Regions from separate parts of the Shewanella sp. SR43-8 genome, predicted to be linked through region 1. Evidence: predicted binding sites of a transcription regulator. Region 1 holds the regulator's gene; the other holds the start of a gene.

Region 1 (15,488 bases):
CGAATTAAATAAAGATCAAGCAGAAACGATTATGATTGGCCGCGGGCAATGTAATGTCATTATTACTCTAAACCGTGCGGTTATTTATCATGGTGGTATGGGTCAGTTACCTGAACCCATGAAAACGGTGTATTTGAGTGTGGATAGTCCGCAGCGGTTCATTCAGGCGCTTAACAATAGTAGAGTTACTGTGGCTGAGTAATCTTCAAAAACACATAAAAAATGCGCTGATGAAAGCGCATTTTTTTGTGAGTAAATCAGTACTGGCTAACTAAGCCCACGAGCTAATTTGTCGATTAGTCTCGCACTAATGTGGTTAAGTCAGCCGGGCGGTAATAAACTGACTTTAATACCTTACCTTGACGAACCACTTTACCGGCCATATCAACGTCTTTAGCGCATTTAGCGATAATAAACTCACCTTTAGTACTACCAACAATTTCAACACCTTGTTTGGCATAGTGGGCAATGGTTTCAGCTAATTCTTGCTGGTTGCGGCACACTTTGCTCATGTTGCTTGAATGCACTTCATTCCAACATTTAATAAAGTCTATTTCACGGTTCTTAGCCACGTTAAGCAATAAATCGACAAGATAGCTTATCTCTAAACGATCGCTTACCTGAGTCGCTCCTAAGTGCACTAAACGGCCCATTAACACGTAGACAGAATCAACAATAGCATCAGCTTGTTCAATACGAGAATCCGCTTCGGCAAGCTCGGTCATTTCTTCGATAATCAGTGATGTATGCAAAGTGTCTGCTTTGTGATCAAGACTGGTCTCGTCGTTGACGGGTAAGTCAAATGTGCTGCGAAACTCAAAGATATCGCGGTATAAGTGATCGTAAATCGGTTGAGTTAATTGGCTGAGTTGCATGGGCTTACCTGCGAAAAATAATGTAAGCTAATTTTAAAGAATTGATCAGCAGAATACAAAAAATTGCCTAATGTTTTTTGCAGTAGGCAATCATTTTTTTATACTCTGAAAGTATGGCGGAGTTCTTTGGCTTTATCTGCGTGAGTTTTAATATTTAATGCAGCAACTTCAATCACATTTAAGCTTGCCAAGTTACTGTGGCTTAATTCTGTAATCGTATGGATATTATGGGTTACCTCTGCGGTAACCCGTTTTTGTTGCTCTGCTGCAACAGTATTTTGTTGTGTAAACTGGTTTATCTCATTCACGCTTTGATAGATATCTTCAAATTTTGTCGAGGCAAATCCAATGTCCCTTGCGCATGTATCAGCCTGAAGTTTACTGGCTTGCATTTCGTCGGTCCAATTAATAAGCATAGCATGCATAGATTGCACGCTTTTAGAGATGAGCTCTGTTGAGAGCTGAGTTCTACTTGATAAGGTTCGAACTTCATCTGCTACGACGGCAAATCCACGCCCCTGCTCGCCAGCACGTGCGGCTTCAATGGCAGCATTAAGTGCAAGCAAATTAGTTTGCTCAGCAATGCTTTGAATTTCTTGCATGGCATTAGAGACATTATCTGCTTCTTTATTTAATAAGTGCGCATTCGATGCAGCTGCCGAAACTGAAGTCGCTAATCGCTCAATACTATTACGGTTAGCGTGCATTTCCGTTCTACTTTCAAGACACACTTGCTGTGCCTTGTTTACATGATCTGAGGTTGATATCGCATGTTGGGCTATCTCTGCAACAGAGGAGTTCATCGCTTCAATTGCGCTGGCGATTTCATCAATTTTATTTTTTTGTTGCTCAATACTATGATTAGCTTCTTGAGCAGAATGAACCAGTTCATTGGCGATATGATGTAAGTTGTTACCTTGATCTTGTGAGCGGCCAAGTACCCCTTGCATTTTCGCCTGATTCAGAACCTGTTGAAATTCCAATACTGAAATACTGTCGTTACCACAATAGACTAATCGACTAACTGAATCATATTGTTGTTGATATTGGTTGATCTTATTCGGCAGTGAAAAGAGTTCTTTGGTAAATAATAGTGTATTAACCAGTGCTAAAGAGAAGAGCACTGCTGCCATGGTCCAATTAAAAACTACACCACAGCCAATGATTGCAGCCAAGGTTATTGACGCGCCTAACCAGCGTTTATGTTGGCTAGTCATGACATAACTGGCCGTTTTTCCTTGTTTTATTTGGCTGTAAAGTTTTTGGGCATTAGTAATGTATTCTGGTTTTGCTTTAATGCGTACCGATTGGTATCCAGTAATTTGGCCCTTTTCATACAGGGGAGAGACAAAGGCATCAACCCAATAGTAACTCCCGTCTTTACAGCGATTTTTAACAATTCCACGCCACGATTCACCAGCTTTGAGTTTATCCCATAATTCTTTGAAAGCTTCTGCTGGCATGTCGGGATGTCTGACAATATTGTGATTATGAGTGACGAGTTCTTGCTCACTGAACCCTGAGATTTTAATGAACGTCTCATTGGCGTAAGTAATGATGCCGCGTTTGTCTGTAATTGATACCAGCTCGTCATTAGCATTAAGACTGACTTCTTTATCGATTACGTCCTTGTTTCTCATGGGCATACTTCCATTATTGTCCGACTTTTAACGGGAAAGTCATTGTGCTGCTTTCCTCACAATTATAGTGGTTATCAAGATATAGATCATATTAGTAAATAGCTATTATCATTACCAGAGATTAAATAAATATTTAATTTGGCAATAAAAAAACCGACATCTATGTCGGTTTTAGTATTGAGCTATGGATTCAATTTTGCATAAATGTTGGTATTGAAATTAAGCCTATTTTATAAATGCGAAAGCATCACCATACAAATGGGCTTCTTCAATCCCAAGCTCACGGAACAACTCTCGTGCCGTGCCAACCATATCAAAACGGCCAGCAATGTAGATGTCGTAGCCATTCAAACTGACAAAGTCCTGCTTAATCTGCTCGAGTAAATTGGCTTTTTTACCTTCCCAGTTACCGTCAGCAAGTTCTACTACTGGAATAAACTCTAACCAAGAATGCTCGGCATGCCATTGACGGGCGATGTCTTGATAGTACATGGCTTCTTCGTTACGGCAGCCCCAATACAATTTAGTCTGAATGGTTTCGCCGTTGGCAATCTGTGCTTCAACGATACTTTTGATATATGAAAATCCAGTACCACCCGCAATTAAGATCCGCGGTCTGTGGCTTTCGCTACGTAAAAATGCGTCGCCAGCAGGTGCTTCAATATCAATATGGCTTGCCGTTTGTAGTCGTTCAACGACTTGCATGGGATAACTTTCACTCACAGCAGCACCAATATGCAATTCTATTAAGGCAGCATTTGGGGCAGAAGCAATGGAAAAAGGACGTTTGTCTTTTTCACCCATGACCACAGATAAGTATTGGCCAGCTTTAAAATCAAAGGCTGCTTCGGGTTTAAGGAACACTTGATATACAGCGTCATTAAACGGGGTGACTTTTTCAATCTGACAACGAATGGTTTTCATCTAACGTCCTTTAAACCCTTTTATAATTTTTTATCAATCAGTTAATTATAGCTATTTACGACCTAACCGGATCACTATGGTTACAATGTTGGCACATCTTCTATGCCGAGATCATCCCAAATTTGGTCGATTCTTTGTTTTGTTGTCTCATCCATCACAATGGGAGTACCCCATTCTCTGGTGGTTTCGCCTGGCCATTTATTGGTGGCATCTAAACCCATTTTCGATCCTAAACCGGCAACGGGTGATGCAAAGTCAAGGTAATCGATAGGGGTATTATCCACCATCATGGTATCGCGAGTAGGATCCATCCGTGTGGTAATAGCCCAAATAACATCCTGCCAATTACGGCAATTGACATCCTCATCAACCACAACAATAAATTTGGTGTACATAAATTGGCGAAGGAATGACCATGCTCCCATCATCACACGCTTGGCATGACCCGGATATTGTTTACGGATTGAAATGATTGCCATACGATAAGAGCAGCCTTCAGGCGGCAGATAAAAGTCAATAATTTCAGGGTATTGTTTACGTAGGATAGGAACAAATACTTCATTTAATGCCACGCCTAACATAGCCGGTTCATCTGGTGGACGGCCGGTATAGGTACTATGATATATGGCATCTTTACGGTGAGTAATATGGGTCACGGTAAATACTGGGAATGAGTCTGTTTCGTTATAGTAACCCGTGTGATCGCCGTATGGACCTTCTACTGCGGTTTCATCAGGATCGATATAGCCTTCAAGAATAATTTCGCTGGTGGCTGGTACTTCAAGATCGCAGCTAATGGCTTTACAGACCTCGGTACGTTCGCCGCGCAACAAGCCTGCAAAGGCATATTCACTCATCGAATCTGGCACTGGGGTTACAGCACCCAAAATAGTCACAGGATCGCTACCTAATGCCACTACGACAGGATAACGTTCACCTGGATGAAGCTGTTTAAAGTCTTTAAAGTCTAGGGCTCCGCCACGGTGGTCCAGCCAGCGCATGATCAGTTTATTTTTACTTAATAACTGTTGGCGATAAATACCTAGATTTTGTCTTTTTTGTCGCGGCCCTTTGGTGATGGTTAATCCCCAGGTGACTAATGGTGCCACATCGCCTGGCCAGCAGTGCTGGATTGGCAACGCGGTTAAGTCGACATCATCACCGCTTTTGACTATTTGCTGACAAGGTGGATTGCGCACTGTTTTCGGCGGCATATTTAACGCTTGCCTAAACATTGGTATTTTAGCTATGGCATCTTTAAAGCCACTCGGTGGTTCTGGTTCTTTTAAGAATGCTAATAATTCACCGACTTCACGTAATGCTAAAGGGTCATCTTTTCCCAATGCCAAAGCAACACGTTTAGGCGTACCAAATAAGTTAACCAGTACCGGCATGGTATGGTTGGTCGGATTTTCAAATAACAGCGCGGGGCCACCTGATCGTAAAACTCGATCAGCAATCTCTGTCATCTCTAAATGAGGATCAACAGGATAGCTAATGCGCTTTAACTCTCCATTTGCTTCTAAATGATCGATGAAGCTGCGTAAATCTTTAAAACTCATGTTTACCGCCTGTAAATCAAATCCAAACCACTATGGCGCGCACTATAGCATTTTTCTAATATAGGGTTAAGCCATTTGATAGACCTATATTGTTGATATCGACTTTAGTGATACTTAGCGTAAACTGGATGTTGTGAACCAGATTGTGGAGGTGACTTATGTGGGTGAACAAACCGTGGGTTTTGATGCCGTTATTAGGGATTAGTGCAAGTGTAACCTTAACTGTGATGAGTTTGGTCAGTGCTCAGCCGCTGTTAGCGAACGAGTATTCTCAGCGTGTTTCTCATTCTGTCGGCTCTCAACATAATAACCATCGTCAACATTATAATCATTATCGACATCGTGACCCTTGGCGTTGGGGGATCGGTTGGGATCAAGGCTGGAGAGGTAACCAATATTGGGGACCGAGTATTGGCGTTAGTTGGAGCAATGCTAATAACTTGCGATACAATTCGGTTTGGAGAAATAATGATTATCCTAGTCGCCAATCTGGTTTTTACCCCTATGAAAATCAGTTGAACGCAGTCTACCAGCCACAAGCTATCGAGGTTTTAGAGCCTGTTGCAGTCGCGCCACGGCAACAAACTACAACTAGCATTCAATATGCTCAAGGTTTGAATCATTTACCCGAAAATGCCAAAGTGATTCAGCGTGACAATGGCACTGTTTATGAGTGGCAAGGGGTAGAATATTATTTTGATTGGAATACTCAAACCTATGAAGTAGCCAAAGCGGATACTCGATGATCATCAGTATAGAAACAAAATTCAGTCCTGTGGTCAGCCTTAGCTTGATACATAGCTGTATCAGCCGCACTGATAAGTTCACGACTGTTTAAACCATCATCAGGCAGTACACTAATACCAATACTCGCCCCAACTTGTAAAGTGTGCTCGCCGATCGTTATGGGTTGCTTAATACTGCTCAATAATTGGTTTATTTTGTTTTTGATATCGATAGGTTCGGTGATCATATCGAGCCAAATGATAAACTCATCGCCTCCCAATCTGCCGACAATATCAGTAGTACGCAGATTATTAACCAAACGATTAGCGATGGTCATGATCACTTCGTCACCAATGCTATGACCCAGAGAATCATTAATCTCTTTAAATTTATTAAGATCTATAAACAGTAATGCAGCTTGCTGTTCTCCGCGTAAATCACGTGCTATTGCGGCATCAATTTGCTTAATAAATGCGCGGCGATTATAAATCCCCGTGAGTTCGTCATGTTCGGCTAAAAAAATAAGCTTATCTTGCTGTTCAATTAATTTGCGGGTTTGAATATCAACTTCTTGTTTCAATTTTTCTTTTTTTATCGTGATTTGGGCTAATGATTGTTTCATTTCATTAAAATCATCAGCGAGTGCAGATAATTCATCGGTATCAAAAGAATTAATTTGACTGACGAGATCGCCTGCTGCGAGCGCTTCCATACCGATCTTGAGTGAGGCGAGCCCTTTCTTAAACCTAATTAGTGTCATAATAGACCAAGCTGTTACCATAATCGCTAACAGAAATAAGACCATTCCGACCATTAATAATAATGTTTGTTGTTTTTGACTCGCTTTTTTTATCGAGAATTGATGAAGCCGAAACATTTCTTCGGTCATTTCTTCAATAATCATGCTGTATTTCGCTTTGAATAATCGTTCAGCAGTCAGTGTTGATGCCACATTAACTTGTTTGCTGTGGAAGTCATGTTGAGTATTAATCAGTGATCTTATATTGGTATTTAATCTATTGATGTTGCTAATGATGAGTTTTTGCTGTGTCGCCCACTGAATATCTTCTGAGAGATCTTTGGCCAATTCGGCTTGGCGCAGATTAAGCTCTGAAAGCCCTCGATCATCGCTATACTCTTGGTAAAGCCATAGCTGACTGCGAAGACTATCAATGCTAACTTGCAATTTCATTGAGTAATTGAGTTGCCGGTATATTTGTTGTTGATAATGGTGAGCTTGTATCAGCGATAAGCCGACGATCAATGTCAGTAATGAGCAAAGTGCAGCGGTTAGTTTAAGACGCTTAGATAACATCATAACTTACCATCCTGCCTCTAAGCTCATGAAGGTTTCAAATAATTTTCGATCGAAAATCTGTCTAAAATCGACACTGTTTTCTTTATCGACCAGTTGATTATCAATAGCCCATTGGCTTTGAGTTTGGATGTTAGAAAATAGCGCATTGCTGAGTGATAATCTAAAAGTATAGTCATTCCATGAGTAACGGAGTTGCGATGGATCGATATTCAAAATACGACTAATATTTTGCTGAGCAAGTTCTGGGTTAGTATGGATATAGTCAGTTGCATCACTAATTGATTTAAGTATAGCCAACCTTTCGGTGGTGGATAACGTCGTCTCTTTAAGCTCAATTAAGTTAAAGGATAAGTGATATAGGCCGCGGCTATTAATGACGCTGGTATCTGAGGTTACTTGTTGTGTTAATAAATAACTTAATGGCTCCCAAGCTGAAATAATATCAACCTCATTATTTAATAATGCTGGAATAAGTTCATCTGACCGCAAATATACTCGGGTGATAGGCTGTGCCGTTTTATTGTACATGATCAGTAAACTATCAAAGAAAAACTCACTAGCGCTGTCTTTGACTATGCCTATTCTGGCGTGCTGCAGGTTATTCAGCCGATGATATTTTTGTGGCGTTAAACTGAGTAATTTAAGATCATTATCTGATTCCACAAAGCTAGTTAATACTGAAAAGTTGCTTTGTTTAAAGCTATTAAACATGACGACAGTTTCCGAGGCGGTAGCCATGTCGACTTGCTTATCATTAAGGGCGTTAAAGCATTTTACCCCGCTGTCGTATTTAACTAATTCAACGTTAACACCATTCGCTTCAAAGTAACCAAGTTGTTTGGCAATAAAAACAGGCGACGAAAGTGGCGTGCTAGAAACCGCAATTTTAATGGATGCTTTATATGTAGGTGAAATCTTAGTGGATTGATGTGTTCTCTGTTCGCAACTGATGATGCTGGTTATGATAAAGATAAAAAAACAAATGCTTAACACCTTGGCCATAGGGACACTTCAATAATGAGTTAATGATACTAAGTGTAGTGAATTTATAACTATTTGATTGGGAATGTGACAAAAAAAGCCGTTTTTTTATCGTATCAGTCGATAGTTTTACTTTTTTAGTTTTAACGATAAGTGACAATTAAGAGGTATGTTGTGAACGGGTAAGGGAATATTTTCTTTTTTTAATCTTTATTTTTTAATTCAATAAGTTATTACATCTAAATTCAAGATGAATTTATGGGGCAGACAACTCAGCTAAAATCAGCATATTTAGCCGATTCTATATCAAAGTGCTCATTTTCCGTTCGTAATAGGCTGCGGTATAAATCGCTAATCGAGTACACGTTATTGTAATGATATTAGTTTTTAAGTTAGCGTTTTATATGATTATGAAGTTATTTTAAGCTTGTTTGGCTAAGTCTGGGTCATCCTATATGAAAAGGCCCCATTGCATCCTTTGCTTTGGGGCCTTTGTTTGCATTGTCTGTTATTGTTTTTATGTTTGCTGTTGTAAAACCAACCCTGAGTTGGAGATTATTATTCTTTTGAGCTTGTCAGCCACAGGGTGGAATAAAAATGACGTTATTGGATAATAGAGTCTGGGGACCCAATAACGCCTTAACTGTAATGTTAGCCAATATCCTTAATGGCTAACGGTGAAACAATAAAGCGGCAAGGATGCAAGTATTTTGCGCTTATTATTAGAATGATTGTTGCTGTGATAACAACTTGCTGGGGGACGAGTTGTTATCATGGTCAAACATCCTTGCCAAAACGGTTTTGATCGTTAGCTCTGCTAATGGTTGCAGAAGCGCCGTCAATGGCGAAAGCTAAAAACCTGGATAAAAATGACGTTATTGGATAATAGAGTCTGGGGACCCAATAACGCCTTAACTGTAATGTTAGCCAATGTCCTTAACGGCTAACGGTGAAACAATAAAGCGGCAAGGATGCAAGTATTTTGCGCTTATTATTAGAATGATTGTTGCTGTGTTAACAACTTGCTGGGGGACGAGTTGTTAGCATGGTCAAACATCCTTGCCAAAACGGTTAACTGAATTTCAATTATTGTTTAAGATCGTTCCAACACTTTCTTAAACATGGATCCTTAGCTTGCTATAGCATGTAGTTGCTGATTTAACTGGGCAATCTTTTGTTGCAAATAGGCTATTTCTGATACGATTGCGCCCTTACTTTCTGTCTGGCGAACTTGGTTACTTCTGACCCACTGGTATACGGTTTTTGCCGATACACCATATTGTTTTGCTACGTCAGATAATAATCTTTGATTATTTTTGACTTCATTAATCACTTCTTTTTGTAAGTCCACTGGGTACTGTCTCGTATTTGACATATTCATGAAATAATCTCCTGCCAATTTACTTATGTTTACTAGAGCGAGTTTCCACTTCATCCCACTGGCTACAACCGAGATGTGCTAAGAAAAAAATGTTCTGGCGGCATTGTGAAATGATATTATTTACCATGACATTTATTGACTTAATGCTACGACTTCCGGTTATTTTATTCATTGCTATCTCCTACATCTACCAAGGACTACTTGTAAAATCACACTATCACTTAGTGGGTATGTGTTCTTATATGGAAAGCTTGTGCCAACTTTGATAAATATTTTTATCTTTTATTTATCAGTGTCTTATTTAAAACCTTTAACCTAGGTACTTTTTACCGACAGATTAGTTTGGTGCAATTGCACTAACTTGGTGAATAAGTTCTGCAGATGAATCGCTATCAAACTTATCGCTAGGTCGCAGTTTAGATGACAAATATGGCAGAAAAAGGTGACCTCAATGACAAAATAAAGATGGCGTTATATTGAATTTAATATTTACATGGATGATTTGAACATGATCAGAAGGGGGAGGTGAGTGCTGAGTTAACAGACTGACAATCTGTGGCTAGCGTGACCATTTGAGAGTCCGCCGCCCACAAAAGAGTCCTAAAGTAGACTGTTTTATAGACGGCATATTATTTAACCCAACTCGGGTTAAGAGATAAGAGCAATACTCTAGTGCATTAAATACAGCGTCGCTAAGCCTAAAAATGCAAATAGACCAACCACATCAGTGACTGTGGTTAATACCATTCCTCCAGCAAGAGCTGGGTCGATATTGAGCTTTTTGAGCATGATTGGAATAGTGGCACCAGCAAAGCCGGCAACTGTCATGTTAATTAGCATAGCACTGCCAATTAATCCGCCTAACGCAATGTCGTCTTTCCACAGCCACACAGCAAAAAAGACCAACACAGACCACATAATGCCGTTTAATAATCCAATGCCGAGTTCTTTGCCGATTAACCAACGTGAATTACTTTGGCCAATATGACCAAGTGCAATACCGCGGATCACCAGCGCTAAGGTTTGATTACCGGCAACGCCGCCCATGCTCGGCACAATGGTCATTAAAATTGCGATGGTAGCAAATTGCTCTAAGGTGCCTTCAAACATATTACTGACAGATGATGCTAGTAATGCGGCAAATAGATTGATGGTTAGCCATAGAGAGCGTCTTAGAGTACTTTTAAGCACTGGGCCGAAGGTATCTTCATCATCATCCATGCCTGCCATCCCCATCATGGAATGCTCGGCATCTTCACGGATCACATCGATAACGTCATCAATGGTTATTCGTCCAAGTAATTTTGCTTGGCTGTCTACGACTGGGGCAGATATCCAATCGAGTCGTTCAAATTTTTGCGCAACATCTTTATCAGACATCTCTACCGGAATACTTTCTAGCTCGGTGTCCATAATGCTGCGAACTGTGACGCTCGGATCGCATGTGAGTAAGTCGACTAATCTGACGCCACCTAAAACATGGTCATGGCGATCGACAACATATAATGTATCAGTGGTATCTGGTAAATTACCGCGTTGACGTAAATAGCGTAACACTACTTCGATATTAACATCGGGTCTTAGGGTAACCGTATCTGTGTTCATTATGCTGCCGGCAGTATCATCCGGGTAGCGCAGTGCTTGCTCTACTCTATCTCTGTCCTGGCTTCGCATCGACTTGAGTACTTTCTTATAAACCGCATCGGGCAAGCTGCGAAGAATATAAGCAAGATCATCGGTGTCCATTCCTATCGTGGCCTGGGCGAGTTTCTCTGGTGTCATGCTGCTGATGAGCGAATCTTTCAGTTCTTCACCTAATTCATCCAGGATCTCACCAGCATATTGTTGATCAATTAATTGCCATAAGACTTGTCGATTTTTTGGTGGTGATGATTCGAGAATGAGGGCGACATCGTTGGGTGACATTGCATGTAACATATTGCGAGCATGAACAAACAATCCACTGTCTAACGCTTGAGCGAGTTGATTGAGTCGTTGTTCTGTTATTTCATTATCTAGGTACTCTTTACCCATATATCAACTTCCTATTTGTCATACGAATATGATTCTGTATGTAATGATTTTGGGCAGTTTCAGTTTCTCTGTTTGGCATATTGATGCAAGAATTGTTATCTGCGGGCAAGAAATGAAATGCAGCAATAAAATCGTTGAGTGACTTGCGCCGAACGAAAGTCTGAACTGCTGATGTTGCTTTACACAAAAATTAACGTCCGATTACATCGGTGTTTGGTCAAGCGAGAACCGTGATTGAAATTGGCTACAACGCTAATCTCTCTTAAGAGAATGAATACTTAATCAGCTGGGGATCCGCCGCGCGTTTCAATATAAAGGCTAATATTATCGAGGAACTGATCGTTAACCTTCGAACAGCAATATCGTGGCAGTTTGGTTAGTATGACGACTTCATTTAAAGATGGAAATAAATAAGTGATGATGGCTTAACGATCAGTAATTAGTGAAAGTATCACTAAACAATTTAGCAAGACTCATCAAATTTAGCATTAATCAGATCACATACGGCATTTAATGCCACTTCAGCATCTGGGCCTTGGGCTGTTACTGTGATCATTTTACCTATGCCACTTTCAAGCATTAATAACCCAAGTACACTTGCTGCACTGGCGTTTTTATCGCCTTGAGTTAACGTGATACTGGCATCAAAATCACCCGCTAAAACAGCAAGTTTTGTTGCAGCTCGAGCATGTAACCCTAATTTATTTGAAATGGTTACTTGGCGTTCAAGTTTGATCATTGGCGCGATCCTATGCTCAGTTAGCTGTCAGTATCAGTTAAATTTAATTCTCTGTGGCGAGCATTAACTGTATGTTTACTGCCATGTCTAAACCTTTTTGCTAATTGATCGGCTATATATACCGAGCGATGCTGGCCACCGGTGCAACCAATGGCGATAGTCAGATAGCTGCGGTTATTACGTTCTAAATGCGGCATCCAGGTTTCAAATAAGTTTTCAATTTGCCAGATAAACTTATTCACTAGAGGTTGCCGACCTAAAAACTCTTGTACCGGTTCGTCTAAACCTGTGAGTGGTCGTAGTGCTATTTCCCAATGCGGATTAGGTAAAAAGCGCACATCAAACATAAAATCAGCTTCTGTTGGCATACCGTGTTTAAAGCCAAAAGACTCAAAGTTAATCACTAACTCTTTATCGACACTACCTAACAAGATTTGCCTGACTTGGTCGCTTAATTCGTAAATATTCAGGGCAGAGGTGTCAATATAATGATCAACAATTTTTGCGATAGGCTCAAGTAAACGGCCTTCTAATATGATCGCTTCTTGCAGTGAAATATGATTTTTAGATAACGGGTGTAATCGACGCGTTTCGCTATAGCGTTTGAGTAGCACTTTATCATTAGAATTCAAAAAGAAGCTAACAATTTCAGTGTCATGTTCAAGTAAGGCAAGTTGATCTTGAAGGACTTTACCTTGCTCGGCAATGTTGCGTACATCAACACTAATTGCCACTAGATCGTTATTACCTTTGAGCTGAGCCAGTAATATGCCAATCAGTGGTAAAGGCAAATTATCAACACAATAATACCCTAGATCTTCTAATACTCTTAGAGCAACAGATTTTCCTGAGCCTGAACGTCCCGATACTATGACAAGTTTCATGCAGTAATAACCCGATAAAGTTCTGTTGAGTCGTGAGTTTTACGAAGCTGTTTCAATATTTGCTTATCGCTTAATTTTTGAGCCACGCTTGATAGCGTGCTTAAATGCTGTTGGCACTGATCTGCAGGTACTAACAAAGCAAATAAAATATCCACGGGCTGTTTATCGATTGCATCAAAGGCAATGGCTTCTTCACATTTAATAAATATTGCGATCGGATGTTCTATGGTCGTTAATCTACCATGAGGTATCGCAATGCCATTTCCTATACCTGTGCTACCCATTTTCTCTCTCGCTAATAGGCTTTCAAAAACCTCTTGCGAAGATAGGGGTGGGTACTGGGCAGCGACTAAATTGCTGATGAGTTCCAGTACTTTTTTCTTACTGCCCGGTGTGGCACAGGTAGTGCATTCCGGCTGCAGAATGGTACAAAGTTCCATCGTTAGTGTTTTGTATACTTCTCTTTGTGTTTAATTACCTGACGGTCGAGTTTATCGATCAGGGCGTCTATTGCAGCATACATATCAGTGCTTTCTGACATGGCAAAAATCTCTGCACCATTAAGGTTGATTTTAGCTTCTGCTTTTTGTTGTAATTTTTCTACATTGAGCACAACGTGTACATTATTGATCTGATCGAAGTGTCGTTCAAGCTTTGAAAATTTACCTTGAACGTATTCACGTAAAGATTCGGTAATGTCGATATTTCTACCTGTCATATTGATAAGCATAAAAATCCTCCGTTGCCTTGTAGGTTATAAACTCTTACGTTGGTTTGAGGGCGGAATGAGCATCGCTTCGCGGTATTTTGCAATCGTACGACGCGCAACGTTGATCCCCTGATCTGCCAGCAGTTGGGCCATTTTGCTGTCACTTAATGGCTTTTGCTGGTTTTCTGCTGCAACCAGTTTTTTGATAAAAGCACGAATAGCGGTAGATGAGCATTCTCCGCCATCGTCGGTGCTGACATGGCTAGAGAAAAAGTACTTTAATTCAAATAGCCCACGTGGTGTGTGCATATATTTTTGAGTGGTAACCCGTGAAATAGTTGATTCATGCATTTCTACTGCTTCAGCAATATCATTGAGCACCATAGGTTTCATGGCTTCTTCACCATATTCAAAGAAACCTTGCTGAAATTGCACAATACAATTGGCGACTTTCAATAAGGTCTCATTGCGGCTTTCGATACTCTTGATGAACCATTTAGCTTCTTGTAAATGACCGCGAATAAATTGGCTATCGGCAGAGTTTTTACTGCTTCTAGCCATGGCTGCATATTGTTGATTAACGCCAATTTTAGGCATATTGTCTGGGTTTAACTCTACAACCCAACGGCCATTCTTCTTTAGTACGGTTACATCAGGAATAACATATTCGTCATCAATAGCGGTGACTAACAAGCCCGGGCGAGGGTTAAGTGACTGGATTAAGGTGATTGCGTCACGCAACTCGTTTTCTTTGAGCTTGGTTTTGCGCATCAATAATCTAAAATCGCGCCCAGCAATTAAATCTAAATAGTCTTTAATGAGCAGACGGGCATTGTCTATATGTGGGGTTGTGTCGGCATATTGGGCTAATTGAATGAATAAACATTCGCTTAAATCTCGTGCGGCAACACCTACGGGATCAAAGTGTTGAATACGTTTTAATACCGCTTCAACTTCATCTAGTTCAACACTTTCATCACCCATGGCTTCGAGAATATCTTCAGTGCTTTGGGTTAAATAGCCGCGTTCATCAATGGCATCAATAATCGCGGTAGCAATCGCTCGATCAGTGTCAGAAAATGGCGTGAGATTTTTTTGCCACTCTAAATGTTCATATAAGCCTTCAGTCGTTTCACCTTGGAATGGCATATCATCATCGCGCATGCTAGCGCTGCCTGAACCTGACATTGGAGAGGCGGTGTACACTTCATCCCATGTGGTATCCATAGCTAAATCGTCCATGGTTTCTTTGGTCATGGATTCTGCTGTGTCGACTGTTGAGGTGTCTTTTTCTATATTGACCACGCTGTTGTCACTAAAGTCGGTGTCCGATTGGTCGCGACTTTCTTTTACTGAGTCTTTTGCTTGAGAAAACTCATCTTCTATTTCAAGCAATGGGTTTGAGTCCAATGCTTGTTGGATTTCTTGCTGTAGCTCCAATGACGATAATTGCAGTAAGCGGATCGCTTGCTGCAATTGAGGGGTCATGGTTAAGTGTTGACCCATTTTGAGTTGGAGTGACGCTTTCATTTACCGCTTATCCCTAGATGATTTCCATAAAAATGACAATCTCGAAAACTGTAATCGATTGTCACATACATCAATGACATTTAACGCTATTTAGATATCGTTCAATGAAATGAGTTAGATAGACTAAAAGGCCAGTAAAGTAACTATAGCTTGAATTGTTCACCTAAGTACACAGCCCGAACTTG
Region 2 (15,488 bases), on a different contig from region 1:
ATCCAGACACATTGAAAATATTAAATAAACTCATGATTAATCACCTCGCAAAGCTTTACGCATGCCATTAAACTTACCTTCAAGGAAGCCTAATGACATTTGATATTCGAGCGCATTTTGCATAAATGCTGATTGTTCTTTCTGCGTATCAACAGTATTACCGTCACCTGTATCGGCTTGATTTGGAACACGATATTGGACATGTTGTTGACTTAACGCTGTTAAATCGAAATGTTTTTCTGTGGTTTGACTCATGCTCAAACCCTTCTGATGTGAGCTTGCTGCTTGCATAGCAGAAGCAAAATTAACATCTCGAGCTTTATAATGAGGAGTATTGGCATTGGCGATGTTACTTGAAATCACTTCAGCTCTTTGAGCTCGTACGCCCAAAGAATATTGGTGAACACCTAATGCATTATCGAAATTAATCGCCATAAAATTGCCTCCATCAGCTAACTGATAGATATAAAGCAAAGGTTATGCCAACAATTTTTATAATGGGAGAATAAAATAAAAAAACTAACATGCCGACGATCGTCGGCATGGGGTGAACCTAATCAACTGTTTTAGCTAGGTTTTTTTCTGGTAATAGATACCGGGATTACAGCGAACCATATTAAACTCTTCGGTTAACCCCGCAAGAGATTCTGACGCACCTAAGAATAAGATACCTTTAGGATTAAGTGCGGCAGCAAATTGCCGCAAAATGGTAGCCTTTGCCTCTGGCGCAAAATAAATCAATACATTACGGCAAAAAATGATATCGAACTTGCCTAATAAGCTATAACTTTCAAGTAGATTGTGTGCTCTGAAGTTCACTAAACGTTTTACGTTATCTTTCACTTTCATATTGCCAGACGGTAAAGCATCAAAAAACTGACGTTTACGCTCTTCAGACAAACCACGAGCCAGAGCTAAACCATCATATTCAGCATTCTTACAACGCTCTAACATAGAAGGTGATAAATCTGTTGCCTGAATTGTCACGCCCCCAGGCAAAGCACCGGGTTTACGCTGTTGATATTCCAACACTGTCATAGCTAAAGAGTAAGGTTCTTGCCCAGATGAGCAAGCAGCAGACCATATTTTTAATGGTCGGCCCAACTTGCTGTATTCAGGCAACAAAGAATTACTCAGCAACTCAAATGGATAACGGTCTCGAAACCATAAGGTTTCGTTAGTAGTCATCGCATCTATCACTTCGGCGCGTAATTGACGCTCTATCGGTTTCATCGACTTTTTAACCACCTCAGATAGAGAAGGCAAATTATGCTTTCCCATCAGTGGCGCTAAACGGCTACGAACTAAATACTGTTTGTTCTCACCTAACACAATACCGCTATGCTGCTCTAAAAACAGCCTAAATTGATTGTACTCTGCTTCAGCAAGTGATTTATCTGTCACATTATCTTCCTAATATGTTTGCCGATGAGCCGACCGAACGTTCAATATTATTCAATTCTAAACAATTATAAACTCAAATGTTTGTTAACCGCTGCGGCTAATTCATCGGGGTTAAACTTAGCAATAAAATCGTTAGCCCCAACTTTTTGTACCATCGCTTGGTTAAACACACCACTTAACGATGTGTGCAGTACGACTTTTATATTCTTTAACTTTGGATTATCACGAATTTCTGCTGTTAGAGTGTAGCCATCCATTTCAGGCATTTCAATATCAGAAATAATCAACGGAATTTCCACTGATACATCATCCATTTCTTTGGCAATATTTTTCAACATCTCTAACGCTTCTCTACCATCTTTGGCAGTATCGATTTGCAGATTTAAAGACTCTAACGAACGAATAATCTGTTTACGTGCAACTGCAGAATCATCAATAACCATAATATGATAATGCTGTTCTCTATCAATCGTTAAAGTTTCGTTGAGTTCTTGACTGATCGAAGTCTTAACCGGTGAAATTTCATCAAGAATTTTTTCAACATCCAAAATCTCAACCAACTCGCCTTCTATCTCTGTCACTGCGGTTAAATATGAAGAACGACCAGAACCTTGTGGAGGCGGCATAATTGCCTCCCAATTCATGTTGATAATACGTTCAACAGAACTCACTAAAAAGCCTTGAATGCTTCGGTTGTATTCGGAAATGATAATAAAGCAATTTTCAGTTGATGTCAGTGGACGACCACCCGTTGCAGCACTTAAATCGATAACAGAAATCGTTGCGCCACGAATATGAGCAACACCTTTAACATAACGATTTAATTTCGGTAAGGTTGTCAGTGGTGGGCATTGTAAAACCTCTTTCACTTTGAACACGTTAATCCCAAACCGTTGGCGGCCGTTAAGCCTAAATAATAGTAACTCGAGTCTGTTTTGCCCGACAAGCTGAGTACGTTTATTGACTGAATCTAAAATGCTCGACATAACACGACCTTGTAGTTAACTGTCACCCAAAAGGATAAAAATTGTTCATTGAAATTATAGTAAACCTAGGTTCAACACAATACGTTAGCTCATTACATCTAGCTCATTTATCGCTAAAGACATATCAACCTTGAGTGTAAACCATCAACAACCCAGCGAATACTTATCTATTCATTAAATTAAAAAAGTGGGCATACAACTTGCTTTAATTTGTATTAATTAACTCACACACGGTGAGCTGACACTTTTTTGACGGGGACATAATGAAATTATTATGTCATCGGTACATATTTTTTAGCTTATTGTGTATGCAGAGATAGCCCGCATATTTTCCGTTTTTAAAAGTATAGGTGTATTCTGGCAAAACAAGCTAGTATCTTCATTATGAAAGTATTTTTTTTATGTTTATTATGTTCAATAACATTTTTTTTGCCAGCATTTGCTAGCGAAGAGATAATAACACCCTCATTATCGACCATTTATGACTTAGCTAAAGAGACGATAGAAAAAAAAATCGAAGCAGACTCAAAAGCTAAGGTCGAAATCACCCCACAAAACCTTGAAGGTCGTGTCAATCCTCCGCGGTGCTATCCACCAATAACGGCTGAGCTTGCCAGTGAACGAGCGATTAGTCGCAATAATATGGTAAAACTGAGCTGTGATAGTCCAGACTATGACTACCCATGGCAAATGTATCTCTCAGTTCGAGTTGAAATTCAATACCCCGTTGTCGCGGCAAACCAGATACTGTCACCAGACCAAATTATTGACCAACAACATTTACACATTATGTATATTGATCAATATAGTCTAAAAGGCCAATTTTTTTCAGATATCAACTCATTAATTGGTTCAAGAGTAAAACGTCGGGTTGCGAAAGACTCTCCAGTCTTAAGTAATAACTTGTGTTTTGTTTGCAAAGGAGACACGATTTCTATTTATGCTAAAACCGCTAATATTGAAATTAAAACCCTTGGTGAAGCTTTACGGGACGGTAATCTCAATGACGTTATCAGAGTAAAAAATAGTAATACGAGCAAACAATTTGATGCTGTTGTAATTGGCATTGGCGAAGTTGAAGTAAGAATGTAAAATAGAGTTAAAGTTTTTTCCTGCACTGCCGATAGCCTGTTTGGAAAACCTGATAATTACGCTGGAGCCTCCCATGGCAATTGACATTAAGCATAACACTGCTACTAATACACAACTGCGCACTGCACGTGAAACGCAGTCTAATACCAAATCTGATACTGCAGCTGTGGCGCAAAAAACAGCGACTCCAGTTAAAACTGATTCGGTTAGCATTACCTCTCAAGCTCAACAGCTTCAGGGCGCGCAAACTAAAATGGCATCATTGCCTGAAGTAGACCAAAAAAAGGTCGCTGAAATTAAACTCGCTATCTCTGAAGGACGATATAAAGTCGACCCAGAAAAACTTGCGGCTAATATTGCTAGTTTTGAAGCAGAGCTAGGCAGTCTATCATTTGACAAAGAGTAACCGTTAAACGTTACTCTTTAATTTGCTTTAACAACACTAGAATAATAGGTGCGCATTTGCATCACAGAGAAGTGTTAGTTAAAAAAACAAGAGTAACTTATGACACAAGTAAACGTACAATCCTCAGGACAATCCAACGATCCGCAAAACAAGCAATTACTCACAGAACTGCATACTTTGCTTGATACGCAAAATCAGACGTTAGTTCAACTAAAACAGCTGATTTCAGCAGAGAAAGCTGCGTTAGAAAAGCAAGACGCCGATCAATTATTGGCACTTTCCAAAGATAAAACCCAGTGTTTATTCAATATGAAAACCACTGACGAAAAACTGGCTAATCATCCACACCACACGCTGATCACCACAGATGTTGAACTGGCACAAAAAGTTGCTCAAGCAAAATCGATACTCGCTGAGTGCAAAGACATCAATAGCCAAAATGCCAGTTTAATTGAGCTCAATATCGCCAGCCTCAATAGATTCGCACAAGCATTACAAGCTAGCCGCAACGCTTCAAGCTTGACCTACAATGACAAAGGCAAAACGTCGACCATTTCAACACTAGGGAATGACTTTTCAGCCTAGCGTTAAAATCTTGGTGGCAAGCGATACGAGCGATGACATGCGATAACGAGCCAAGTGCCAACTGTTAGACTCTTCTTTCCGTGAGCGCAGCGTTCGCTTGTTATCACTTGTTATCGTTTCTTAGCAGGAGATTTACTGAGCGAGCATGGCCTCAAGTAAACTTTGTTGCGCAGGATGTTCACCTAACCAAATCTTAAGTAATGCCTGACGAAATGCTTCACCGGCAATATCACCCTGAGCCATACCATTTTTAATGCTGCTCACGCCCTTGCCTTTTTGAGTCACAAAAGTGAATCGATCACCTTCAACAATCTCGTCAGCAAACAACTGGGTAAAATGCTCAATATCTTTGGCGATAGAATGAGTGTCACCGTCGGTAGCAGCATCAAAACCGTCAGTAATTGCATCACGCATTTTATCTGAGGTAATCATTCCAGAGGTAATGGTTAACTGTATAACCGCAATCGGCTGCGCCAATACATCATCTAAGGTTTGCACTTTTGTCGGTAAATACAAACTGCCCACATATAAGTCAATAAAAAATTTGCTGCGCACTCCTGCGCCATTCAGTATTAATGGTTGCTCAGCAACCGTCATTTGCTCTACCACATCAATATCGCCAATCACTTTAGCGTGCGCGAATGACGGCAGCATCAACACTAAACTCATACCCATTAAAGCTAATAACTTCATATAAACTCTCTAAAAAAACGCCACAAAAATAACCACAGAAAGAATAAAAAGTGGTTTTATGCCTGGCAATATATACCGCAACCAAATCACATACTAAAACTCAGCGATTAACCGTTAATAGCTTATTTGCCGAGTATTGCACTTCGAGGTTGAATAAGGGGTTAACCACGAACACCTAACTTAAATTGGCCATTCTGATTAAACATCAACGCTTGCTTGTGCTTAGGTGAAATTAAAATTGGACCATCATCGAAAAACAAGAAGCACTTCCAATTACGCACAAAGACATCCCAACGCGTTTCAATGATTTGGTACTTTTCATAACAAAAATACACCACCACATCATCAGGCCATTGAATATGTGTACTAACAGCTTCAGGCATCGCGTTGTCCAGTGAGTCCCACGCCGATTGCCAATGTTCTGTTGCCGTCCAAGCGTCTTGCTTTATTGGCCAATCGCCTTTCTCAAATAATTCCGCACGACTGCTCTTATTGCTTATCCACTTATCCCACACTTCCATGGCACTTTTATCGTTCAGTGGTTTAATCAAAGCCTTATCATCATCTGATACAGGCAAATCTTTATGGTTAAAAATCCACTTACGCTTATAAAGATCAAACGGAATATATGAATGTGACAAACAACTGCTCCTAGCAACTAAAAATGAGGTGCAATTATAGCGTTAAAATCGGGTAGTATTAAGTAAATAATTTAGATACTAGACATCTAATTTAGAGATTAACTTTAAAACTTCGTACTCTATACCATCTGCTACCCCTAACCAGTCATGGCGTTCTTGAGCTTCAAGAATGGCACAGAGATAGGGATTTATATCTGGAGGTAACTGTTGCATCATTGGCGTCAACAAATCGATGCACTCCCTTAAAGACTCATTGGCTTGACCCTCTTTCCCCAATCGAAATTCCTTAGCCGCTATTAACAACCTATCCATTAAGAGTTGTTTATTTGCCATACTCATATTGTACACTCTCGGTAACTTGCTCCTTGAATTTTTGCACCAGCTAAACTCGACTGATAAAAATTTACTTGGGGCTGAGACTCAATGAAGTGTTCTAAGCTTCTGAGGTAACCGATAAAATTAATGTCTGTAGCAACCCTTTGTCCAAGCCCATTTAACACCCAGTGTTTCTTGTTATGGGCAGCCGAAGGCCCTAGCGAACCATCAGCCCAAAATGCATGAGTCTTATTAAAGGGATAGCTAAAATCACAGCCTAATAAGGTGATATCTGTGGCCTGTAAGTAAACGGCCAATGCTACAGCAGGATGAAGTACGCTGCCATTAGTGAAGAGTCTTAGTTTTGGATGGGAAGTATTTAGTGCATCGTAAAAATGACTTTGAGAATAAGCACTAAAACGAGGTCCGGGCCAAGCCTGCAATACTTCAGCCGACAAACGAGGAAAATACACTAACGCGGCACGCTTAGGAAGAGGTTCAGGGAAATGCTTGAGGGCAATATTATATTCTATGCTAACAACAATGTCGGGAACTATGTCTCTACTCATCAGAGCGTTAACTGAGGTATCAACCGCGATAATGAGTGGTCTTTGCCCTTTTGGACGCCCTTGCTGGACGATTAAATAATCATAATGCTGCTCAAGGCTGGGGCCAGAGCCTATCACCAAGGCCTTATCACAGTTATGATCTTTGCTAAGATCAGCGGCATCGGGATCTTGCTGCAAAAAAGGTAAACTGGTCTCTAGACGGGCCATTAATTTTGGATCATCTAGGTGATGCTGCTTATTAGCGTATTCTCGGTTTTGCTCAAATACGATGAGATCCCGTAAACGGGCATTATGATCGCTAACCAGCCTTAGCTCAGGCGTGATGGCAATGTACACTGAATCTAAAAACTGCATTGTTTGTAAATCGACCAATTCCAGTTGCTCACAGCTAAGCCATTGAGTCTGATCTGTGTAGTGAATTAATAGGCTAAAAAGCGCTAGATTAAACAGTCCAACTTTGATGCTATCGATGTTTCCTTGTTCGACCAGCAAACTAGGAACGTCCCCCATGCCAACACCATAAACAGTGACATTGAGGGCCAATTTAGTAGGCAAGGTATCAATAAATAACTGAGCTTCAGCAATGCGATCATAACGGCTACTCAATTGAATACCATTAACACTGATTGTCTGCTGTACGCCTTCGACTAAAACGGCATCCAGTTGAGTGATATCTTGAGCTTGAATGCGTGTCGCAATCTCTGGCCAACGCTGTTTAATCACTTCAATATTTAGCTGAAACAACTCACTCATCTTACTCTCCAACTTGGAAAAAGCTCACGCTACCACTAAAAAAATGTTCTGGTAAAATTAAGATTAAGCATCAACAGAAGATAGACACTGTCTGGACAGCTATAATTAAGCCCAGTTACTATATGATTTATTGTTTAAATATAACTCACCACATATATCTAGCCATTTAGTATCCTGCGTTTTTTTCAAGGTGGCCGCCCCCTCTTTGCTCAAATATTTAGCTGCATTTATTACGTTGTCTGCAGATACCTTATCTGGGTTTAACACTTTTCTCTCACCAAAACACTCATTACAGACTGTTAAAAAAATCATTTGCAATTCTATTGCAACTGTCTTTTTCAATGACATTTTTAAAGGCCATTTTTGCAAACTCAACTTGATTAACATCAACCATGAATTGACCAAGCTTAAGCCAGGTTACAATATCATCAGGGTAGTGTTCGAGATAATCTAAATACACATTAACTGAAGCATTGATATTACCTCTGAGTCTTAACAAATGTGCAAACTGAGGCATATATTCAGATGTAATTGTTAATATTTTTTTCAAAAACTTCTCAGCTACATCTAAATTTTGCGTAGATAGAGATAATTTAATAATGAGTTTCATCTCATTTTCAGACAATAAGCTAGCAGGCATTTCTAACATGACTTCTAATGCTTTCGCATAATTTTTATCCAGTTCCAGTCTCTTTGCACTAGCAAAATAATAAAGCCTATCAATATCCTTAGAAGAACCCAATAAAGGAGAAATACATGAAATCATGTAGTCAAGACCATGAGTACTTTTAGTTTTAACTAAATATGACACCTTCCTAAAACCAGAACTAACACCGTGAATATTGTTAATCTTTTCAATATATGATGGAACAGCAGCATTTAATTGCTGCTTATACATTGATACCAGGGATGAAATAATTTCTTTATGTTCATCATAGTTCGTTAAGTTCTTTTCAACATGAAAATCCTGCCAAACCAATACTCGTCCAGGTTGATTATCTTTGATCCACTGTAAAGAAAGCCTTTCAACATCTGCATCAAACTTCAACTCTGACAACCTAGAGTTAAGACGTTCTATGGTACTATCCAATAGTTCACAAATGTTCTTTGTTATATTAAAAAATGCAGAATAATAACCTTCATGCATACCATTAATCGTATCCTGAGACCATTCAGAACTGTCTTTTTCAACAAGGCTACGAGAAAACTCATAATAACCAAATTTCTTTATCAAAGTCACAAGTTCAGGAAATTTTATATTTATTTTATTTTCAATTATTTCCATTTTTTTCGAACATGACAAAATCGTCTTTGCATTATTTTTAGCTGACGTCATATTTTTTACTAGCGATAAAACTAAACTAATTTTATCCAAAATATGATTAAAAGCGTGTTTTTTATCCTCAACATCTCTAATTAAAGATGTCAAATAGATAATCTTGCTTTTTTCATCACTGCATATAGGTAGTGAGTCTAGAATTGTTTTAATGGGTAAAGTACCGCCAGTGATCTCAATCTCATCTACTGATGAATACCTTACACCATCTATTTTTGCCGCATTTTTAGATAGGTTAACCAAGTCAACCCCCTCATAATATGAGGCCTCAGTTCCAAAGGACTGAATAGCAAATAAGAGCGGCATCGGAGTCTCAGCCTTAGTGCCTGCATAAGTATCAACCCACTCACATATATGGCCTAAGTTTGGCCCTAGCTTTTCTTCGATAGTACCTTTAGCATGTGTTAATCCTGTGCTTGAATAGCACAAATCTACTCCAGATAGAAATACCTGCTGACAACCCATTTCTATAGCAAGTCTAAGTGAACTATTACTTACAGTAGGACCAATTGTAGGTATATTATTTTCATCATTCCAAGGTAAACGGTCTCCTAAATAGAGACTTTTACCGCGCCATTGATTAATGATCCTCGGACAAATATGATAAGAGTAAACGAGTATAGTTTTCTCATAATGCTGCATTAGCTCACGGTTAACGATGAAACTATTATCTTGAGGGTCGACAGAAACAACAAAGTCAGGAATGATATCATTCCTTATTAATTCATTAGCAATTCTAGAGACTGCGATTACAATTAAAGACTTCCTATTTGATTTAACCCATGCTAAATGCTCAGTCATTGATGGCCCGCCCCCAATGACAATAGCCGAACGACCAACAAATATAGATCTCAACATACTCGAAGAGTTGAGCATTTCACCTATATTTTCAAATTGAGCCTTAGTAAATATTTTTTGAGAAAAATCAATTGCATTATTACTCGCTCTATCTTCCAATGCCTTTTCAATATCGTTAAATAAATCGACATATTGTTCAATATGCCCAGAATTTACAGCCATTGATGAATGCAATATAGTTTTGCTTTTCAATATATATATTTCATACTCATCATCATCTATTAAATCAAAGAAATCTGACTGACTGCATACTGTAACTTTATTCTTATGAGAGTCAGGTATATCGATCGTCAAAAATTCAATAATCTCATTCAACTCAACAAATAAAAAACGCGTGCCATCAGACACTGCCTGATTTAACACATAGTTAGCCAATAATCCAGAATCTAGGCCAACTACAATATTTAATGTATCTTTAGCAGAAAATGAATATTTAAAATGTTTATCATAGAGTGATGATGAGTCAATCGTTTCAAAAATATGTCGATTCACTCCAGAAAGGTAATACTCTCCAAATCGACTTATGGAAAAAGTATTCGGAATGAATAACTCATTATCAACAAAACTTGTAGTATTGACATTTACCATCTCCTACTCTTCCCTCTATAATTTCATAACATAATAAAAATCAATCTTACTACTTAAAAGCGTTTTTCAAAAAATCTTTTCCAATAAAAACCAGTTTGCATCATCTTGTGGAAAATTGATATCTCTGTGATAAACAAAACCATAATCAACTAATTTTAAATCGGGATATTTATCTAACAGTTCACCGGCAAAATCGCGCTTAAATAACTTACCATCATGACCTCGATAGCCAATTTCAACTGGTGATGGATTGTAATACTCTGCAATGCAGATATAACGGTGGCTAGACTGATACAAGCGTTCATATACATTTTGTAATTCTTGAGGATTTATATGAATTAATACACCTTTAATCAATGCAATATCATGCGTTATCTGTGGCGTGTAATCTAAGATAGACGAATGGTGAACGGTAAGGTTATCGAAACGCTGTAAACTTTCAGCCGCTTTTTTATTTATTTCAATCGCGGATAATTTAACGTCAGGTAACAGTATTGATAATGCCTCAAGATTCAATCCGATATTAGAACCAAATTCAATAATAGATTGAGGAGCATGTACATTAGCAAGTATTTTAGAAAATAATGCTATGTTAGCTGCAATAGTATGCTTTCCTTGATTTCGTTTTAAGTATTCATCCCCAAACTCACCAGCCCAAAATACTTCTTGTTCAGTCTTGTAAGTCACATAATTCTCCTAACTTGCAAAGTGCAAGTGCGTATAAGTTGATAGTTTAGTCAAATAAATCAGATGATAATGCGGTTCCGCTTGGTATGTTTTGATTAGCTCTACACCCTAATACTTGCTCATAAAATTTAGGTGCAAGACCAAAACCAGGCCTGATACTTCTAACATTCTCTGCCGTTAACTTTTCGCCTTTAATGACATCTTTTACAATATATAACGATCGTCTAAATTTAATATTACCTATTTCAGCTTGAGTCCTTTGATAATTAACATGGCCTAATGCAGACCAAGCTGTTTTGGTATCTTTGCATAATTGTGCCAGTTCTAAAGGTTCAATTGAGAAGCTATCATCAGCACCGCCGCCATTACGATCAAGAGTGACATGTTTTTCTACAACACATGCACCTAAAACTACAGCCGCTATAGCAGTTGCATTATCAATGGTATGATCAGACAACCCTGCAAGAACATCAAAACGCTGAGTCATATCGGCAATGGTAGCTAAGTTATATTCATTTGCTGGCGCAGGATAGCCACTAACACAGTGCAGAATAACTAGCTCTTTACAGCCATTATCTCTTGCCACATTAATGGCTTCTTTGATCTCGACGTCATTGGCCATACCTGTAGACATAATCATAGGTTTACCGGTTTGAGCAACACGTTTAATCAGAGGCAAATCAACCAGCTCAAAAGAAGCAATTTTGTATGCTGGGGCGTCAAGCGATTCTAGTAGCTCAACAGCAGTAAAATCAAATGGAGAGCTGAAAATAGTAATACCTATCTCTTTAGCTCTTTTAAACAATGGCTTATGCCAATCCCATGGCATGTGAGCTTGCTTATACAGTTGATAAAGTGACTTACCATCCCACAGACCACCATGGATCTGAAACTCGTCAGCATTAGAATCAATTGTGATTGTGTCATGAGTATAAGTTTGTAACTTAATGGCATCAGCACCGGCTTTTTTAGCCGCTTCAATAATTTGTAATGCTCGATTAATATCGCCATTGTGATTAGCCGAAAGCTCAGCGATGATATAAGGTGAGTGCTGGTTGCCAATTAGGCGTCCATCTATATTTATTGACTTCATATATTGTGGCTCATTATCAGGTAATTCAACATAAAGGCTCTCGTATGTATGTTTCTGCCGATAATGGGTGGTAACCTGCAGAAGTAAATAATTTGTGAGACACTTTATTATTACTTAACACTGTTGCATGGATCGTACTATCACCATGAATAATATCGATAATAGCAAGTGCTTGACTAGCATATCGCTTACCAAAGTGAGCAGAATCAATGAAAATGGAAATTACATATTCAGCTTTGTTAATTCGATCTAGACGGACTACGCCAATATTAATATTTTGTTCTCTATCCATTAAAATATAAAAATAGTCATGTACACTAGAAAGTTTGTTAAGCATCCATCTTTGATGCTGTTCAAAACTAGGTTTAATAGTATTCAAAGCATAAAGTCTAGTCGTCTCCATACACTGCCAGCCATACACTAAATGAATATCCTCAACACACGCTTTTCGAAGCGATATACAGTTCGATTTGCCATCCAATAAACGGGTAAGCTCCATAACAACGCGCTTTAAACCAAGTCCATCACATAATATTAAATTTCGTAATCTATACGCTGGTAGGTTTTTCACTAAGTAGGTATAACGTTCAATGAGTTGATTGCTTATTTCATCAAGTTCGATTTTAATGACAGCTTGTTGTGCAACTAATTTTTTACATACCGAACGTTGATTTTCAGCTAGCGGGATTACAATGCAGGGGAGCCCTAAACATGCTCTCTCCCATGAAGTAATACCAGCGGCCCCTACTGCAATATCAAATTGAGTCATTAATCTAGGCATATTATCGACATAATCTATATGCGTAATCCAATCTAGATTATTCAAGCAAAAGTCCTTCACCTGTTTATATTCAGGAGCATTACTACCAAGTAAAACAGTTATTTTTGGGCGTTCATTTGCTATGCACTTGCTAAAGCTTTCCAACACACTCATTGTCGCATTTGGCAAATCTATCGCTCCCATTGAAAGTAACAACTTTACGGATACGGGATTTATTGATGCTAATGAGCTCGATAATATTTCACCTCTTACGACAGAGAAACCTGATGAAAGTAGTGCGTAATCACATCCTGCCAAAACGTTATTAACCGATCCTTTTTGAGTGTACTCAGTGGAAGTACGACTTAATGTTTGATCTAACAATAAATCACAGTAATGCTCCCGAACCAAATCATCAATAACAAATAAATGACATTTTAGTGCTACTTTAAGATACTTTTCCCACTCAAAGTTAAGACCATAATGATCAACAATAAGCAAATCTACATGATTTAGTTTAGAAAGGAGACTATCTGCATCTTGTTGCCAAGTCACTTGAAGCCATGATGAATAATCATGATCATTAACAGGCGTCATCCAATATTTTGGCTGACTAAGTTCATGTACCTTAAAACCACGCTTACGGATCAAGTCAACTAAATCACCAGGTTGTCTTCTGCAAGCAAAAATAACATTATAATTCTGCTGTTTTAGCCCTTCAGCTAAAACTAAACAGCGCATAATATGACCGCTACCAATAAATATAGAAGCATCCGCTCTAATAACAATGTTCATCAGCTAACCATTTAATACTATGAATAATGCCTCAGAAAACTCCCAATCCTCAGTAGTATCGATGTCCTGTACTCTTTTTCTAGGGAGATTAACTATTTCGGATCTTTCTGAAAAAAATGGCTGTCCAAACTTAAATGCTGACACCTTCCCCCAGTAAAATTGTCCTGCATCATGGAATGCTTCTATTAAGTCTTGAGAGCGTGCATTCAAATATTGAGGTTGAAACATACTAACTCTAGAGTCGTCTGACAATAAGATGGCTCTTTGGATCGGAAATTCAAACGGGGTAGCACTAAATACATAATCACAATCAGAAGCTTCAAGCTGTTTCAAACCAAGCTGTATATCTTTCGGTTGAATAAATGGTGCCGTGGCGTAAATACAACACACAAATTCAAGTTGCCACTTTTTGGCTTCACACCATGAAATGAAGTGCTGAATTACCATCATCGTCGTTGCATAATCATCAGCAATGGATGCTGGGCGCATAAAAGGAACTTCTGCACCATATTGTTGAGCGACTTCAGCAATTTCAGCATCATCAGTAGACACAATAATCTTATCAAAACATCCTGATGCAATAGCAGCTTCAATAGAATAAGCAATAATTGGCTTACCATGGAAAAGCTTTATATTTTTTCGAGGAATACGTTTACTGCCTCCTCGAGCAGGAATCAAAGCTATTCGCATTAATCCCCCGACTTCAGTATCAAACTTAACACATTCACGACTTCATCTTGTATTGAATCGGTCATTGCGGCAAACATAGGTAATGAAATAGCTTCTTGATAATAACGTTCAGACTCCACAAAATCTGCTTTATCAAACCCCATAGCTTGATAATAAGGCTGTCTGTATACAGGAATATAATGAAGATTAACCCCGATACCCGATTCTCTCAACTCATCGAATACTTGTGAATGATTTTTAGTTATTTTGTCTAGCTCAAGACGAATAATGTATAGGTGTAAACCTGAGTAAGTATCCTCTAACTGGTAGGGACAAATAACAGGTAAATTGACTAACATTTTGTTATAACGCTCAGCAAAATAGTGGCGAGTTTGGATAAACTGTTCTAATCGAGTTAGCTGTGAGATCCCCAAAGCTGCCTGTAACTCGGTCATGCGATAATTAAAACCTAAGTCGATTTGTTGGTAATACCATGCTCCATCAGATGGGCCGTACATTTTATCTGGGTCACGGGTAATACCATGAGATCTTAATAAGCGCATTTTTTCAGCTAACATTTCACTATTCGTTAATGCCGCTCCACCTTCCGCTGTGGTGACAATTTTTACAGGATGAAAGCTAAATACTGTGATGTCAGCAAACTCACATGATCCAATTGGATGTTGATGATATTTACCTCCTATTGCATGAGAGGCATCTTCTATAATTTTAAAACCATATTGTTTACTTAGCTGATAGATAACTTTCATATCACATGATTGGCCAGCTAAATGAACAGGTATCACTACTTTAGGCAATGTTCCTTGCGCTTTGGCTTTAATCAATTTTTGTTGCAATTGCTTAGGGCACATATTGTATGTCCATGGATCAATATCAACAAAGTCGATTTTAGCACCACAATAAAGTCCACAATTAGCCGAGGCAACAAAAGTGATTGGTGATGTCCATATAACATCACCAGGACCAACTCCCAATGCTAAGCAAGCAATATGCAAAGCGGAAGTCGCACTGTTTACAGCAACAGCATACTGAGCTTGGGTCACACTGACTAATGCAGATTCAAACTCTGGAACCTTAGGTCCTTGAGTCAAAAAATCCGATGACAGTACTTCAATGACAGCATCAATATCCTGCTGTGAAATATCCTGCTTTCCGTATGGAATCATGGAATATATGCTCTCTATAGTTCCGCTTTTCTATCAAATTCAATAATTTCTTCAGGCGTTAAGAAATGCGG

What was found. Region 1 encodes sigma-54, which starts transcription at its own class of promoters, with help from an activator protein. Its sites were predicted from a motif close to GTTGGCACGNNNNTNGNNT; they were not measured.
Region 2: a site for sigma-54 is predicted at 2,578-2,596, ahead of flgA (flagellar basal body P-ring formation chaperone FlgA). Genes of this name have one in related genera too.

What each region holds. Positions count from the first base shown of each region.
Region 1 is NZ_JACJDX010000003.1:209,245-224,732, reverse strand. It holds gene H5114_RS05225 (hypothetical protein) at 1-202, shown strand, start outside; gene H5114_RS05220 (nucleoside triphosphate pyrophosphohydrolase family protein) at 297-875, opposite strand; gene H5114_RS05215 (PAS domain-containing methyl-accepting chemotaxis protein) at 974-2,515, opposite strand; gene fre (NAD(P)H-flavin reductase) at 2,741-3,439, opposite strand; gene ubiD (4-hydroxy-3-polyprenylbenzoate decarboxylase) at 3,520-5,001, opposite strand; gene H5114_RS05200 (hypothetical protein) at 5,160-5,747, shown strand; gene H5114_RS05195 (diguanylate cyclase domain-containing protein) at 5,717-7,045, opposite strand; gene H5114_RS05190 (ABC transporter substrate-binding protein) at 7,049-8,047, opposite strand; gene H5114_RS05185 (transposase) at 9,156-9,407, opposite strand; gene mgtE (magnesium transporter) at 10,077-11,441, opposite strand; gene H5114_RS05175 (HPr family phosphocarrier protein) at 11,905-12,180, opposite strand; gene rapZ (RNase adapter RapZ) at 12,201-13,064, opposite strand; gene ptsN (PTS IIA-like nitrogen regulatory protein PtsN) at 13,061-13,504, opposite strand; gene hpf (ribosome hibernation promoting factor) at 13,507-13,794, opposite strand; gene H5114_RS05155 (RNA polymerase factor sigma-54) at 13,819-15,303, opposite strand; gene lptB (LPS export ABC transporter ATP-binding protein) at 15,447-15,488, opposite strand, start outside.
Region 2 is NZ_JACJDX010000001.1:211,754-227,241, forward strand. It holds gene flgC (flagellar basal body rod protein FlgC) at 1-34, opposite strand, end outside; gene flgB (flagellar basal body rod protein FlgB) at 37-435, opposite strand; gene H5114_RS00875 (protein-glutamate O-methyltransferase CheR) at 571-1,404, opposite strand; gene H5114_RS00880 (chemotaxis protein CheV) at 1,470-2,390, opposite strand; gene flgA (flagellar basal body P-ring formation chaperone FlgA) at 2,775-3,482, shown strand; gene flgM (flagellar biosynthesis anti-sigma factor FlgM) at 3,556-3,888, shown strand; gene H5114_RS00895 (flagella synthesis protein FlgN) at 3,988-4,473, shown strand; gene H5114_RS00900 (chalcone isomerase family protein) at 4,606-5,166, opposite strand; gene H5114_RS00905 (DUF2947 domain-containing protein) at 5,328-5,807, opposite strand; gene H5114_RS00910 (hypothetical protein) at 5,886-6,083, opposite strand; gene H5114_RS00915 (motility associated factor glycosyltransferase family protein) at 6,143-7,444, opposite strand; gene H5114_RS00920 (6-hydroxymethylpterin diphosphokinase MptE-like protein) at 7,734-10,226, opposite strand; gene H5114_RS00925 (pseudaminic acid biosynthesis-associated methylase) at 10,293-10,913, opposite strand; gene pseI (pseudaminic acid synthase) at 10,960-12,006, opposite strand; gene pseG (UDP-2,4-diacetamido-2,4,6-trideoxy-beta-L-altropyranose hydrolase) at 12,032-13,561, opposite strand; gene pseF (pseudaminic acid cytidylyltransferase) at 13,565-14,251, opposite strand; gene pseC (UDP-4-amino-4,6-dideoxy-N-acetyl-beta-L-altrosamine transaminase) at 14,251-15,417, opposite strand; gene pseB (UDP-N-acetylglucosamine 4,6-dehydratase (inverting)) at 15,432-15,488, opposite strand, start outside.